Regions from separate parts of the Psychrobacillus sp. AK 1817 genome, predicted to be linked through region 3. Evidence: riboswitches for the same ligand, from Rfam matches in the RefSeq annotation. Region 3 holds a riboswitch; each other region holds the start of a gene.

Region 1 (3,410 bases), 1.0 Mb from region 3:
TGGGTCTCAGGAATGTGTGGAAGAATTAGTGGCACTCTATGAAAAAAGAAGAAATACTTTCATAGAGGCTTGTCGCAAAATTGGTTGGAATGTGAAAGCTCCTGAAGGCTCATTCTTTGCATGGCTTCCTGTACCAAATGGCTATACTAGTGAACAATTTGCTGACATACTTCTAGAAAAAGCAGATGTTGCTGTCGCTGCTGGCAATGGATTTGGTAAACACGGGGAAGGTTATGTACGCATCGGACTTTTAGTTGATGAGGATCGCCTGATTGAGGCTGTTGACCGTATAGAAAAGCTAGAACTTTTTTAAGAATTAGTTACTGTTATCATCTAAAAGATGTTTAAGTGAAGTTAAAAGACACTAATTTCTATGAAAATAATTGATAAATTGTCTTTATAACCGCATAAAAATTTTTATGACCGGATAGCGCGATTTTATGACCGGATAAAAATTTTTATGACCGGATAGCAACGTTTTATGACCGGATAATTTTTTTTATGACCGTTCAATAAAAAACAAGCTTAATCCTCTGGAGGTATCTTACATGAAAAAATTTATAGGACTATTTATACTTGGTATTTTAGTTTATTTTCTCATCACAATATTAATTAGTGTGTTTAAGTGAAATAGCCAACAAAATAAAAAAAGACTACAAAAGTAGTCTTTTTTTATGTCATATTCTATTGTTTATTTGAATTCTTTTATATGTTAACCTACTACACTTTCTATTCCTCTATTGTCCTGGGGAACTTGCTCCCTTGCTCAATCGGATAAAACTGAATTGCACCAGTCTCTTCATCATGTTTCCGATGGAATTCCATCCCTTTTACTTCGGCTAAGACTAGGTCAACCGTAATTACAGGATTCTCACCTTTGATGAAGTGACCTCCAAAAACAGCACCATATTGATCACACATTGATCCGTGAAAATGTGTGGCATATTTTCCTTCTTGCTGACATATAACTCCTGTACCATGTAAAAATTCTATAGGTCCTTCTTTTACGATCATTTCATTATAGGCTACACCTATTTTCGAGGAATCAGCTGGAATTAAATAGACAAAGCCACATTTTTGAAAGCTTCCAAAGCAGCTAACGACAGTGGCAGAAGTAATTTGATTGGCTTCACATATTGCTTCTATCCCTTCTATCAAATCTGTTCCATATTTTAATCTAGCACCAACTATTCTCTCAAAATCACCTACTGCAAAATTTGCTCTTATTGTCATGTCGATTCCTCCAATTGCATAATTATTTATTATCTTATAATTTTAATCTTTTCTAAAAAATTTTACTATTAAAAAATAGCTCTTGACTTTGTTAGTTTAGTATAGTAAATTTTCATTTATAGAATAAACGAAAAACTTAATAGCTTATTATCTCTTATCAAGAGTAGCTGAGGGACTGGCCCGTTGAAGCTCGGCAACCATCTATACCAAAAGTATAGAAAGGTGCTAAATCCTGCAAAACATTTTTGTTTTGGAAGATAAGAGAGGACAATGCATTTTTGTGTGCCTCTCTTTCTTTTTGAAAGAGAGGCTTTTATATTTATTCGAATTCTTTAATAATTATTAAGGAGGAATTTTAATGAAAAAGGTTGGTTTAGTATTATCAGGAGTTCTATTAACGGGGTTGCTTGCGGCTTGTGGTGATGAATCTAAAGGTGACAAAGCCTTAGATGAAAATAAATTAGTCATAGGTGTAACTGCTGGTCCTCACGAACAAATAGCTGAGGTTGCAGCAGAAGTTGCAGCAAAAGATGGACTAGAAATAGAAATTAAAGCTTTTTCTGATTACATACTTCCAAACACAGCACTTTCTGAAGGTAACCTAGACGCAAATAGCTATCAACATGAGCCTTTTCTTGATGCTTTCAACGAAGACCATGGTACTGAGCTAGTACCAGTTGGTAAAACTATTTTAAACCCAATGGGTATTTACTCTGAAAAATTTAAATCGTTCGAAGATTTACCAGAAGGTGCCACATTTGGATTACCAAACGACCCAACTAACGGTTCACGCGCATTATATATACTAGAGGAAAATGGCTTTATTAAAATTAAAGAAGATAAAAAAGAAAATGCTTCTATTTATGATATCGAAGAAAACCCTAAGAATATTGAATTTATCGAATTAGAGGCTGCTCAAATACCGAAACAGCTTAGCGAGGTAGATGCTGCAGCAATCAATACAAATTTTGCTTTGGCTGCTGGCATTAACCCGAAGGAAGACTCAATTCTTTTAGAGTCATCTAACTCTCCATATGTGAACTATATCGTTGTACGCGCGGAAAACGAAGATGATCCAACCGTTCAAAAGTTTGTAAAAGCTTATCAATCAGAGGAAGTCAGAACATTTATCGAAGAAGAGTTTCAAGGTTCTGTGTTAGCAAGCTGGGATGAGTAGAAATAACAAAAACGTTGCCGCAACCGGTAACGTTTTCTTTAGAAAGGAAGATTTAACATGATAGTTTTAGAGAATATTACAAAGGAATTCATCAGCAAAAGCAACACAGTAAAGGCTGTCAGTAACGTAAGTCTTCATGTAAGAAAAGGTGAAATTCACGGAGTTATCGGCTATAGCGGAGCAGGGAAAAGCACACTTATCAGATGTGTTAACCTGCTCGAAAAGCCAACAAAAGGCAAAGTATACATTAATGGCGAAGAAATAACCCCCCTTCCCCTTCCTCAACTTCGAAAAGTCAGAAACAAAATAGGCATGATTTTTCAAGGATTTAACCTTTTAAAAACTGCCACTGTTTACGACAATATCGCTATACCTTTAAAGCTGCTTGGCTACGACAAGAACGAAGTTAAAAAAAGAGTGGAAAAATATTTAGAAATAGTAGGCTTAACCGATAAGCATAAAAGCTATCCAAACCAGCTTTCTGGCGGCCAAAAGCAACGTGTAGCTATTGCAAGAGCTCTCTCCCAGGAACCAGAAGTATTATTAAGTGATGAAGCAACAAGTGCTCTGGATCCAGAAACGACTGACTCAATATTAGAGCTCTTATTAAAGATCAATAAGGAGTTAGGTATAACTATTCTTTTAATAACTCATGAAATGAATGTTATTCAAAAGATTTGTGATCATGTGTATGTGATGGAAAACGGAGAAGTTGTAGAAGAGAACACAGCTATTAATCTTTTCACGAAGCCTAGTCATCCGACAACTAAAAAGTTCTTAAACACAATTAGTCAACGTAACTTATCCCCTTCCCTTATTTCTCAGCTCCATGTGACGGGTGCAGTCACTCGCTTGACTTTCGTTGGGGAAAGTACTGGAAAACCATTATTAGCAGAGGTTAGTCAGAAGTTTGATGTACAACCAAATATCTTAACGGCCAATATTATTGAATTGAAAAACGGAATTGTCGGTAATATCGTGATTCATTTAGTAGGAGAAA
Region 2 (3,410 bases), 1.4 Mb from region 3:
GTAATCGCAATTTTGACTCTGAAATTTGTGGTGTCTTAGCAGCAACCACATCTGCATTCCATCCTATTCCTTCTGCAATAATCTTTGCCCGTTGTAGATGAAAATCACTCGTAATAATTGTGACAGAGGTAACGCTATCGGGTAGAAGCTGTTGGGAGAACAGAAGGTTTTCATACGTAGAAGTGGATTGATCTTCTACGATTATTCGACTCTCGGGGATTCCATTCTCCATGAGATATTCCTTCATAACCACTGCTTCCTCTATATCCTCGTCCGGTCCTTGTCCTCCAGTCACAACGAGCTTTACATTATGATATGTGTTTGCATATTCTAGTGCAGCCTCTAGACGATATCGTAGTGCAAGAGAAGGAATCTGGCCTTGTTTAACCTTGGCCCCTAACACAATTGCGTATTCATTGGAACCGTTTGCCTTAGGTTTTAATCCATCCTCTAGCCATTTGCTTGTAAGCATCCACATACCGACTCCACTAGTTGCCATTATTATTAAAGGAACTAGCACAATCCACCTCTTTTTTTTGCTCATTTAACCACTCCTTTTACAGTGATGGCTTTTTTTTCTTCATAACAGAGGAAATCTTTACTTCTTCTTTTCGAATTAACCGCTGAACATTCTCTATATGTAAGAACGACGCCATTAGAAATAGAAATCCTGCAACTATGATTGGACCTATTCCATCTGCGGTCCATATAGAGGCTCCTATAAAGATAAGGTAGAAAAAGAATACACCTATCAATAAATAATCAGTCAAAAGTGTGATGCAGATTAACAATAATAGTCCTGCTAATCCAATCGGCCAATGTAACGCTAGCAGTACTCCAATGATGGAAGCTGTGCCTTTACCGCCTTTAAATTTTGTGTAAATAGGAAAGTTATGCCCTAAGATTACAGCAGCACCAGCTATATAAAGCAAAAAATCATGCTCAGAGGTACTAAGTGAGGTCAGCTGCGGAGCAATTAATCTTGCCCCAATAATCATAATTGCGCCTTTTAAAATATCTATGGCTCCTACTAAAACGCCATACTTCCATCCAAGCACTATGGTGGCGTTGGAAGCTCCTGAATTATTTAAGCCTTCTTTTTTTATATTAACACCACTCATCCATTGGGCTAATTTTGATCCATGAATCGAACCAACTAAGTAGCCTATTAAAAGAATGCTAACACTCCAAATAATCATTCTATGACACCCCCAAAAATAATATTCTATCTATTATATTAAACGATTATAAAATGATGAAGTTTCAGAATTTTATATAAAATAACTTGACTTATAAATAACGGAGGATTTATACTGTGTAACAAGATGGAACACTAATCTAATACTCTTATCAAGAGTGGCGGAGGGAATAGGCCCTACGATGCCCGGCAACCACCAAGTTCTTTTACTTGGAAAGGTGCTAAATCCTACAAATTCTTTTATGAATTTGGAAGATAAGAGGAGGAACATGTCAATTTGACCCCTCTTCTTAAGTGAAGAGGGGTTTTTACATTGGCAGTTCTATAATCCTCTCCCGCCTCCAAGCATCCATCTAATCTACTAATAACGGAGGAATTCAAAATGACAAATCTTCAAAAAGAAACACTTCTATTGCATGGTGGACAACAACCGGATCCAGTCACAGGATCAAGAGCGGTACCGATTCACAAAACAACCTCATATGTATTTCAAAACACTGAGCATGCTCAAAATCTATTTGCATTAAAAGAGACTGGTAACATCTATTCCCGAATAACAAACCCAACAGTTGATGTTTTTGAGCAAAGAATTGCATTACTTGAAGGAGGTACTGCCGCAGTGGCCCTTTCATCAGGGATGGCAGCCATTGCATTTTCTATTTTAAATATTGCAGGCGCTGGAGATGAAATTATCGCAGCTGAAAACTTATATGGAGGGACCTTTAATCTTTTTGCTCATACACTTCCTCGCTATGGAATTACTGTAAAGTTTATAGATTCAACGGATCCTGAGAATTTCAGATCAGCAGTTACTGAGAAGACAAAAGGTTTTTTTGCTGAAATTATTGGAAATCCAAGCTTAAATGTACTGGATGTGGAGCAGGTAGCTACCATTGCGAACGAAGTGGGGGTTCCATTACTAGTAGATAATACTTTCGCTACTCCGTTTGGTTCAAATCCAATTGAGCATGGCGCTCATATAGTTATCCATTCGGCGACAAAATGGATTGGAGGTCACGGTACAACAATTGGTGGAGTAGTAGTTGATGGAGGTAACTTCAACTGGAATTCTGAAAAATTCCCGGGCTTTACAGAGCCAGACGTAACCTATCATGGTTTGCGCTACGGAATCGATGTTCCAGGCGTGGCATTTGCTATAAAGCTAAGAGTCCAGTTGCTACGTGATTTTGGTCCTTCTCTAAGCCCAGAAGCAGCTTTCTCCTTTCTTCAAGGATTAGAAACACTTCACTTACGAGTGCCAAGACATAACGAAAATGCCCAGAAAATTGCGGAGTACTTAAATGACAATGAGGAAGTTTCATGGGTTAACTATTTAGGGCTTGAAAGCCATCCTACACATGAACTTGCTAAAAAGTATTTAAAGAATGGATACGGTTCTATTTTGACATTTGGAGCAAAGGGAGGTAGAGAAGCAGGTAGACATATTATCGATAATATAGAGATTTGGTCACATGTAGCAAATGTGGGAGACGCAAAATCTCTAATTATTCATCCAGCTTCCACTACTCACCAACAACTTACACCGGAGGATTTAGTAAAAACAGGGGTTACAGAGGATCTAATTCGCTTGTCTGTAGGCTTGGAGGCAGTAGAAGATTTACAAGAAGCACTCGGAAAAGTACTTTTAGAGAAAACAAATGTCCTCTCTAGATAGAATTTTGTTGTTAATTGAGTGGAAATAGTCTACAATATGTAAAATAGTCAATTAGTTAATTGAAATTTTATTCAAGTACGATTATTTAAATTCAATTGTACAGATTCATTTGGAGGAGACAGCATGGCAAAAATAAAAGCAGCAATCTTAGGATTTGGAACAGTCGGCCAAGGGATTTATCACATTGTGAATGAAAAACGAGAAGACTTAAAAAAGTCATTAGGATTGGACATCGAAATTTGTGCGATTCTCATTAATAATTTAGCTAAAGAAAGACCCGAGACCCCAGGCGTATTAGTGACAGATGACTTTGAGGATATTGAAAATATTCCTGGGCTTCAAGTAGTTTTTGAAGCAATAGTTAACGAAGAGCCGGCTTATAGCTATTTATGTAGAGCGATAGACAAGGGCTGTCACGTCATTACAGCAAATAAGGTCATGTTCTCAAAATATAGTATCCCATTGCAGGAACGTGCAAAGTCACGAGGAGTTTTTGTAGGGTATGAGGCGACCACTGCAGGTGGAGTCCCAATTATT
Region 3 (3,410 bases):
GACCGGATAAAAATATTTATAACCGCATAGCGAGGATTTATGACCGGATAGAAAAATATATGACCGTTCAGCAAATATATCTCTAATTGGGCTTGATTCTTAGGGTCAATTGAAAGAATGAGTTAACTGCATTCTAGTAAGGCAAACTATATAGAAGCGATTTTACTTATTTCTATAATGCACTATAAAATATTGAAATTTAAAACTTGGTTTGATCCCTCTTGCATGAGTAGCAAAATATTATTATGATAAAAAGAAAAAGGTGAGATTTAAATGACTATAAAATTTTACGGTTATCCTAAATGTAGTACTTGTAACAAAGCTAGCAAATGGTTGAGAGACAATCAAGTACAATTCGAGAATCACCATATTGTAGATGCGCCACCATCAAAAGAATTTTTAAAAGAGATGGTAGCTAACGGAGATTATGAGCTTAAAAAGTTCTTTAATACTAGTGGAGTGAAGTACCGTGAATTGCAACTGAAGGACAAGCTTCCTACTATGTCGGAGGATGAACAGTTGGAGCTGCTTGCTTCGGATGGAAAGCTTATTAAACGCCCACTTGTTTATGATGGAAACAAGCTTACACTTGGTTTCAAGGAAGAGCAGTTTGAGGACATGTGGAAAACCTCTTAAAGTACCTTGTATTTACTAGGGAAATATGTGAATATTAAATAGATGGAATATTTAATTGAGAGGGGTTTATTTATGAGCGTGCCTAAAGATTTTAAGTACTCAGCTGAACATGAATGGGTTAAAAATGAGGACGGAAATGTCCGCATCGGTATTACTCATTTTGCGCAATCAGAACTAGGAGACATCGTTTTTGTTGAACTTCCACAAGTTGGAGATGAAATTAAAGCAGGAGATGCTTTTGGTAGCGTTGAATCAGTAAAAACAGTTTCGGAACTATATGCACCAATTAGCGGTAAAGTAGTGGAAGTAAATGCTGAGCTAGAAGATAGCCCCGAATTCGTTAATGAATCACCTTATGAAAATGCTTGGATGATCGTTGTTGAGCCTTCTGATTTATCAGAAGTGGACAGCTTATTGTCTCCAGAAAAGTATGAAGAATTAATTGCAGAGTAATAATGAAAACGCCGGTTAATAATCGGCGTTTTTTTCATATAATAAAGGAAAGGTAACAAGTTGGGAGAGAAGCTAAATGGCACATGTATTTAGTGATAAAATAATTCTCGTCGAGGGAAGGTCTGATAAACTACAATTGTTGACCCTTCTCGATGAATCTCCAGAAATCATTTGTACAAATGGAACGATATCCGATGTAAAATTGGAGGAGCTTTTAAGCCCTTATGATGGCTTGCCGATTTATGCTTTTCTAGATGCCGACAAATCTGGCGAACAAATACGCTCGGTTGTCAGGAAGGAATATCCTGAGGCAATTCACCTCTATACAAATCCTATGTATGGTGAAGTGGCGAATACCCCGGCGAAGGTTTTGGCATCCATATTAAAACGTGTTAATATTAAGGTGAAAAAAGAATTTTTGCCTTAGGATGATGTGTAATGAATGAGTGGACTAAAGAGCAATGGGAAAGCATTAAAGATAACTCTCCACTTTCCTTATTTTATATTTATACCCCTATGTGTGGTACGTGTCAGATTGCAAGCAAGATGATGAACGTCATTAAAGAGATGGTTTCTGATCCAATTGGCCAAGCAAATATTAACTTTCTTGGTGATTTGGCAATAGAACAAGAAATTGAAAGTGTACCTTGCTTATTAATATCTAAAAATGGCAGGGTAGAAAAAAAGATTTATGCGTTTCAATCCGTACCCTATCTATTGGAAACAATAAAAACTATTGACGAAAACAAGATCCTATGATAATATTCGTTGTGTTGAAAAAGTAATTTAATAGTGTCGCTCTTATTGAGAGAGGTGGAGGGAAGTGCCCTACGAAGCCCGGCAACCGTCGCGAAAGTGAAATGGTGCCAAGTCACGCAAAGCTATAGCTTTGAGAAATGAGAGAATGGATGAGTGTTATTTGAAATTGATAACCTACACCCCTTCTGCTCTTTTGCAGAAGGGGTTTTTTAATAGGAAAGGTGGCTAGATTTACATGATTAGTTTAAAGGAAGTTTCGAAAAGATTTATTACAAAGCAAGGAGAAATCGTTGCTGTTGATAATGTAAATCTGGACATACAGCGTGGAGAAATATTTGGGATTATTGGTTATAGCGGAGCCGGTAAAAGTACATTGATCCGCTTATTGAATGGCTTAGAAAAACCTTCTGTCGGCCAAATAGTTGTGAATGGGCAAGAGATTACTTCCATAAATGAGGAGAAGCTCCGTGGCTTCCGACAAAAGGTAAGTATGATCTTCCAGCATTTCAATCTTTTATGGTCGAGAACAGTCGCTGAAAATATAGCATTTCCTCTAGAAATTGCTGGAGTTCCGAAGGACAAAAGAAAAGCCAGAGTAGAGGAGCTTTTGAACCTTGTTGGTCTAGAGGGCAGAGGAGATTCTTATCCTTCACAATTATCTGGTGGGCAAAAGCAGCGTGTAGGAATTGCTAGGGCTTTAGCTAATGGACCAGAGGTATTGCTTTGTGATGAGGCAACATCTGCTCTTGATCCTGAAACGACCGATTCAATACTAGACCTACTTGTCAGCATCAACGAAAAACTAGGATTAACAATTGTATTGATTACACACGAAATGCAAGTTATTCAAAAGATTTGTAACCGAGTAGCTGTTATGGAAAATGGGCGAGTTGTAGAAGAGGGAGATGTGCTAGAGGTTTTCCAAAAGCCACAACAGGCTATTACTAAACGTTTCGTCTCTCAAATTTCTGATTCCAACCAGCCAGTGCAAACGATTCAAAAACTAGTCCAGCTTTATCCAAATGGTAAGCTAGTCAAGCTCGTTTTTGTCGGTGAAACCACAGAGCAGCCAATTCTTTCAAGATTAATCAAACAGTTTGATTTAGAAGTTAATATTGTGCAAGGTAACATCTCTCATACGAAGAGTGGAGCTTTCGGTACACTAATTCTTCAAATCGATGGAAATGACCAAGCCGTGGAGGATGCAATACAATTTATCCACTCGCAAAAAGTAAACACTGAGGTGATCAACAATGATTGAATCGTTATTTCCAAATGTTGATTGGCCTAAAATGTGGGACGCTACTCTAGAAACCCTGTATATGACAGCAGTTTCTACGGTACTCACAGCAATCTTTGGACTAATTTTAGGACTTTTATTATTTTTGACAAGCCCACATCAGGCTTGGGCGAATAAATTGGCAAATTGGTTAACGGGTGCGGTAGTAAATATATTCCGCTCTATCCCATTTATTATATTAATTATTTTATTGATCCCACTTACAACACTGTTGATGGGCTCGATGCGTGGTCCGAATGCTGCTTTCCCAGCATTAGTGATT
Region 4 (3,410 bases), 1.8 Mb from region 3:
ATGGCTCCAAAGGAATTTTGAAGAAAACCTAACTTGCTACCAAGCAACTCATCCTTTGTAACTGCAAGGCCGGCAATGATATCACTATGTCCAGACAAGAACTTAGTTGCACTATGCAAAACAACGTCTACACCTAATTCGAGCGGCCTTTGGTAGAGTGGTGTCATGAAGGTATTGTCTAAAAAGGTTAGACAATTATTGGCTTTAGCTATGTCTACAATACCGGCAATATCAGTTATACCTACTCTCGGATTTGAGGGAGTTTCTATATATATTAGTTTGGTATTGGACTGAATTGCCTGCTCAACAGCATCTAAATTAGAAAGGTTAACAAAAGAATGCTCTATACCAAAGCGAGGTAAAACCTCTGTCACAAAGCGAAAGGTGCCACCATAAACGTCCTCCGTCATGATTATATGGTCTCCGGCAGATAACAGCATTAAAGAGGTTGATATCGCTGCCAGACCAGAAGCGAAAGCAAATCCTCGCGTACCACCCTCTAGCTCTGCTATGGTTTTTTCTAATGCTTCTCTGGTTGGATTACCAGACCGACTATAATCAAATGGGCCGAAGCTATCTAAACTTTCTTGATGAAAGGTAGAAGATAAATAGATTGGAACATTTACAGCACCGGTTCTTCTTTCATAATTACCTCGAGTTGAAGCAGTAATTAAACTAGTTTCAAGTTGTTGATGAATAGACTCCATTAAACAATAACCTCCTTCTCTAAAGCTACAAATACTTGCTTTAAGTCATTGATTAAATCTTCCGCTTCCTCAATACCAACAGAAAACCTTAATAAACTATTATCTACTCCCCGAGCAATTCGTTCAGATTCTGGTATATCTGCGTGTGTTTGAGTGGCAGGGTAAGTAATGAAGCTTTCCACACCACCAAGACTTTCAGCAAATATGATTAACTTTAGCTTTTCTAAAAAAGGACCTACCAGTTCGCTTCTTTGAAGGCGGAAGGAGAGCATGCCACCCTTGCCTGCATAGAGAACATCTTTTATTAAATGCTGTTGCTCTAAAAATTTTACTAACTTCTTTGCGTTTGCTTCATGCTGTTTCATTCTTAGATGGAGAGTTTTTAACCCACGTATCAACAGCCATGAATCAAATGGTGAAAGGACTGCACCTGCTGCGTTATGGTTAGCCTGTAATTTCTCGCCCAATTTAACGCCTTTTGATACAACCAACCCAGCCAGTACATCATTGTGACCTCCGATATATTTAGTAGCACTATGTATGACAATGTCTGCGCCAAGTTCTATTGGCCTTTGTAAAAAAGGAGTTAGGAAGGTATTATCCACAATTAAAAGTAACTCATGCTTCTTAGCTAACTCCGCGTATAGCTGAATATCAATCTCTTGCATTAACGGATTAGTAGGTGTTTCAAGAAAGATTGCCTTCGTATTTTTGGTAATAAGAGATTCCACCTCTACGTAAGAGGTAAATTTACTATAAATAGTCCTAATATTATAGGAGTCAGAATATTGATTGAAAAGGCGATAAGTACCTCCATATAAGTCCTCTGGGGCAATCAATTCATTACCTGAACGGAAAAGGGAAAGGACCAATTGAATGGCTGCCATTCCCGAACTACAGGCAAATCCTGTATCGCCTTGCTCTAGCTTGGCTATTCCCTCCTCTAAAATAGCTCGTGTAGGGTTTTTAGTTCGAGTATAGTCATAGCCGGTAGATTGGCCAAGACCATGATGTTTATAGGCTGTGGATAAATAGATAGGAGGATTAACTGCTCCAGTTTTTGGATCACAATGATTACCTAATTGAACTAATTGTGTATTAATGTGAGTTTTGGACATTGTTATTCACCTCTTATTATTAATAGGTTCAACATTTCTAAAATAAATCACAAAGTAGACTCTAAGATAAAAAAATTCAGGATAAATATAGAATAGAAGCATTTTGCCAAATAAAAAGAGGGCTCTCTTCATAAGAAGAGAACCCCCAATATAGATTGAAGTCATTCTTCTTATCTTCAAGACAAAAATGTCTATTGGATTTAGCACCACACCTATAATGGCTGGTTGCTGAGACATCATAGGGCCAATCCCTCCGTCTCTCTTGATAAGAAATAAAAATATATAATTTTCAAAATTTAGCGATAAGTAAGTTTATCATGGGGTGAATATAAATTCAAGAGTTATTTCAAATTTGGAATTGCTACCCAGTGACCGGAGGAAACTTCCACAAGCTTAGATTGCTTCAATTGATATCTATCCTCAACATTTGATTCCTCCAAAAGCTTCCTTTTTTTCTTAGCTTCTACCTTAGGATCAGGAATAGGGATTGCTGCTAATAGGGATTTTGTATAAGGATGTTGTGGGTTAGAATAAAGCTCTTCACTTTCCGCAAGCTCCACAATTTTACCAGCATACATCACCGCTACCCGATCACTAATATGCTTAACCATAGATAGATCATGTGCGATGAAAAGGTAAGTTAGACCTAGTCTATGCTGTAAATCCTCTAGTAGTTCTACAATTTGTGCCTGTATAGAAACGTCTAAAGCTGATAGTGGTTCATCACAGACGATAAAGTCAGGCTCTACTGCCAGTGCTCGGGCAATGCCGATTCGTTGTCGTTGTCCACCTGAAAACTCATGTGGATAACGCATGGCATGGGAGGAATCCAACCCTACCATTTTTAGTAACTCTTCTACACGTTGTTTTCTTTCCTCTGCATTTTTGCTCAAACGATGAATATCTAATGCCTGGCCGATAATATCTAACACCTTTAAACGAGGATTTAAGGAAGAATACGGATCCTGAAAGATAATCTGCATATGTCGTCGCATCGTTTTTAATTCACTTTTACTCAAACGGTTGATGGCCATTCCCTGATAAAGCACATCTCCATCCGTAGGCTCATGTAACCGAAGAATGGACCGACCGGTAGTTGATTTTCCTGAGCCAGATTCTCCTACAAGTCCAAGGGTTTCTCCAGGTTTGATGAAGAAGCTGATATCATCAACGGCCTTCAGCACAGTCCCTTTGCCTAATTGGAAATGCTGCTTTAAAGATTTGACCTCTAATAACGGCTTGCCATTTTCTAAACCAATGGAACGAAGCGGTGGTCTCTTGGGTTTCTTCCTTTCATCTAAACGAGGAAGTGCATTTAATAATTTTTTTGTATAGTCATGCTGAGGATTTTCAAATATCTTTTCAGTTGTCCCGGTTTCTACAATTTCGCCATTTTTCATAACTGCCACTCGATCGCACATACCTGCAACTACACCCAAATCATGAGTGATTAAAATAATGGAGGTGCCAAATCTTTGCTGCATATCCTTCATTAAATTCAAAATCTGAGCCTGAATGGTAACGTCTAGTGCAGTTGTCGGTTCATCTGCTATTAATAGCGTTGGCTTGCAGGCAAGTGCAATAG

Evidence for each region. Region 3 has a riboswitch for S-adenosylmethionine ahead of D0S48_RS18610 (methionine ABC transporter ATP-binding protein). Riboswitches for the same ligand answer to the same signal wherever they lie in the genome.
Region 1: linked by a shared signal. The riboswitch ahead of D0S48_RS03270 (MetQ/NlpA family ABC transporter substrate-binding protein) and the one ahead of D0S48_RS18610 (methionine ABC transporter ATP-binding protein) in region 3 are both predicted to bind S-adenosylmethionine.
Region 2: linked by a shared signal. The riboswitch ahead of D0S48_RS11285 (O-acetylhomoserine aminocarboxypropyltransferase/cysteine synthase family protein) and the one ahead of D0S48_RS18610 (methionine ABC transporter ATP-binding protein) in region 3 are both predicted to bind S-adenosylmethionine.
Region 4: linked by a shared signal. The riboswitch ahead of D0S48_RS09810 (methionine biosynthesis PLP-dependent protein) and the one ahead of D0S48_RS18610 (methionine ABC transporter ATP-binding protein) in region 3 are both predicted to bind S-adenosylmethionine.

The regions. Positions count from the first base shown of each region.
Region 1 covers NZ_CP031739.1:631,442-634,851, forward strand. The annotation lists gene D0S48_RS03260 (pyridoxal phosphate-dependent aminotransferase) at 1-313, shown strand, start outside; gene D0S48_RS03265 (PPC domain-containing DNA-binding protein) at 730-1,233, opposite strand; SAM riboswitch class I at 1,385-1,497, shown strand; gene D0S48_RS03270 (MetQ/NlpA family ABC transporter substrate-binding protein) at 1,592-2,410, shown strand; gene D0S48_RS03275 (methionine ABC transporter ATP-binding protein) at 2,468-3,410, shown strand, end outside.
Region 2 covers NZ_CP031739.1:2,284,967-2,288,376, reverse strand. The annotation lists gene D0S48_RS11295 (YdcF family protein) at 1-544, opposite strand, end outside; gene D0S48_RS11290 (glycerol-3-phosphate acyltransferase) at 558-1,199, opposite strand; SAM riboswitch class I at 1,345-1,460, shown strand; gene D0S48_RS11285 (O-acetylhomoserine aminocarboxypropyltransferase/cysteine synthase family protein) at 1,581-2,873, shown strand; gene D0S48_RS11280 (homoserine dehydrogenase) at 2,997-3,410, shown strand, end outside.
Region 3 covers NZ_CP031739.1:3,727,640-3,731,049, forward strand. The annotation lists gene D0S48_RS18590 (arsenate reductase family protein) at 274-636, shown strand; gene gcvH (glycine cleavage system protein GcvH) at 709-1,089, shown strand; gene D0S48_RS18600 (toprim domain-containing protein) at 1,166-1,516, shown strand; gene D0S48_RS18605 (thioredoxin family protein) at 1,528-1,848, shown strand; SAM riboswitch class I at 1,888-1,992, shown strand; gene D0S48_RS18610 (methionine ABC transporter ATP-binding protein) at 2,084-3,109, shown strand; gene D0S48_RS18615 (methionine ABC transporter permease) at 3,102-3,410, shown strand, end outside.
Region 4 covers NZ_CP031739.1:1,967,347-1,970,756, reverse strand. The annotation lists gene metC (cystathionine beta-lyase) at 1-698, opposite strand, end outside; gene D0S48_RS09810 (methionine biosynthesis PLP-dependent protein) at 707-1,825, opposite strand; SAM riboswitch class I at 1,993-2,097, opposite strand; gene D0S48_RS21190 (ABC transporter ATP-binding protein) at 2,167-3,410, opposite strand, start outside.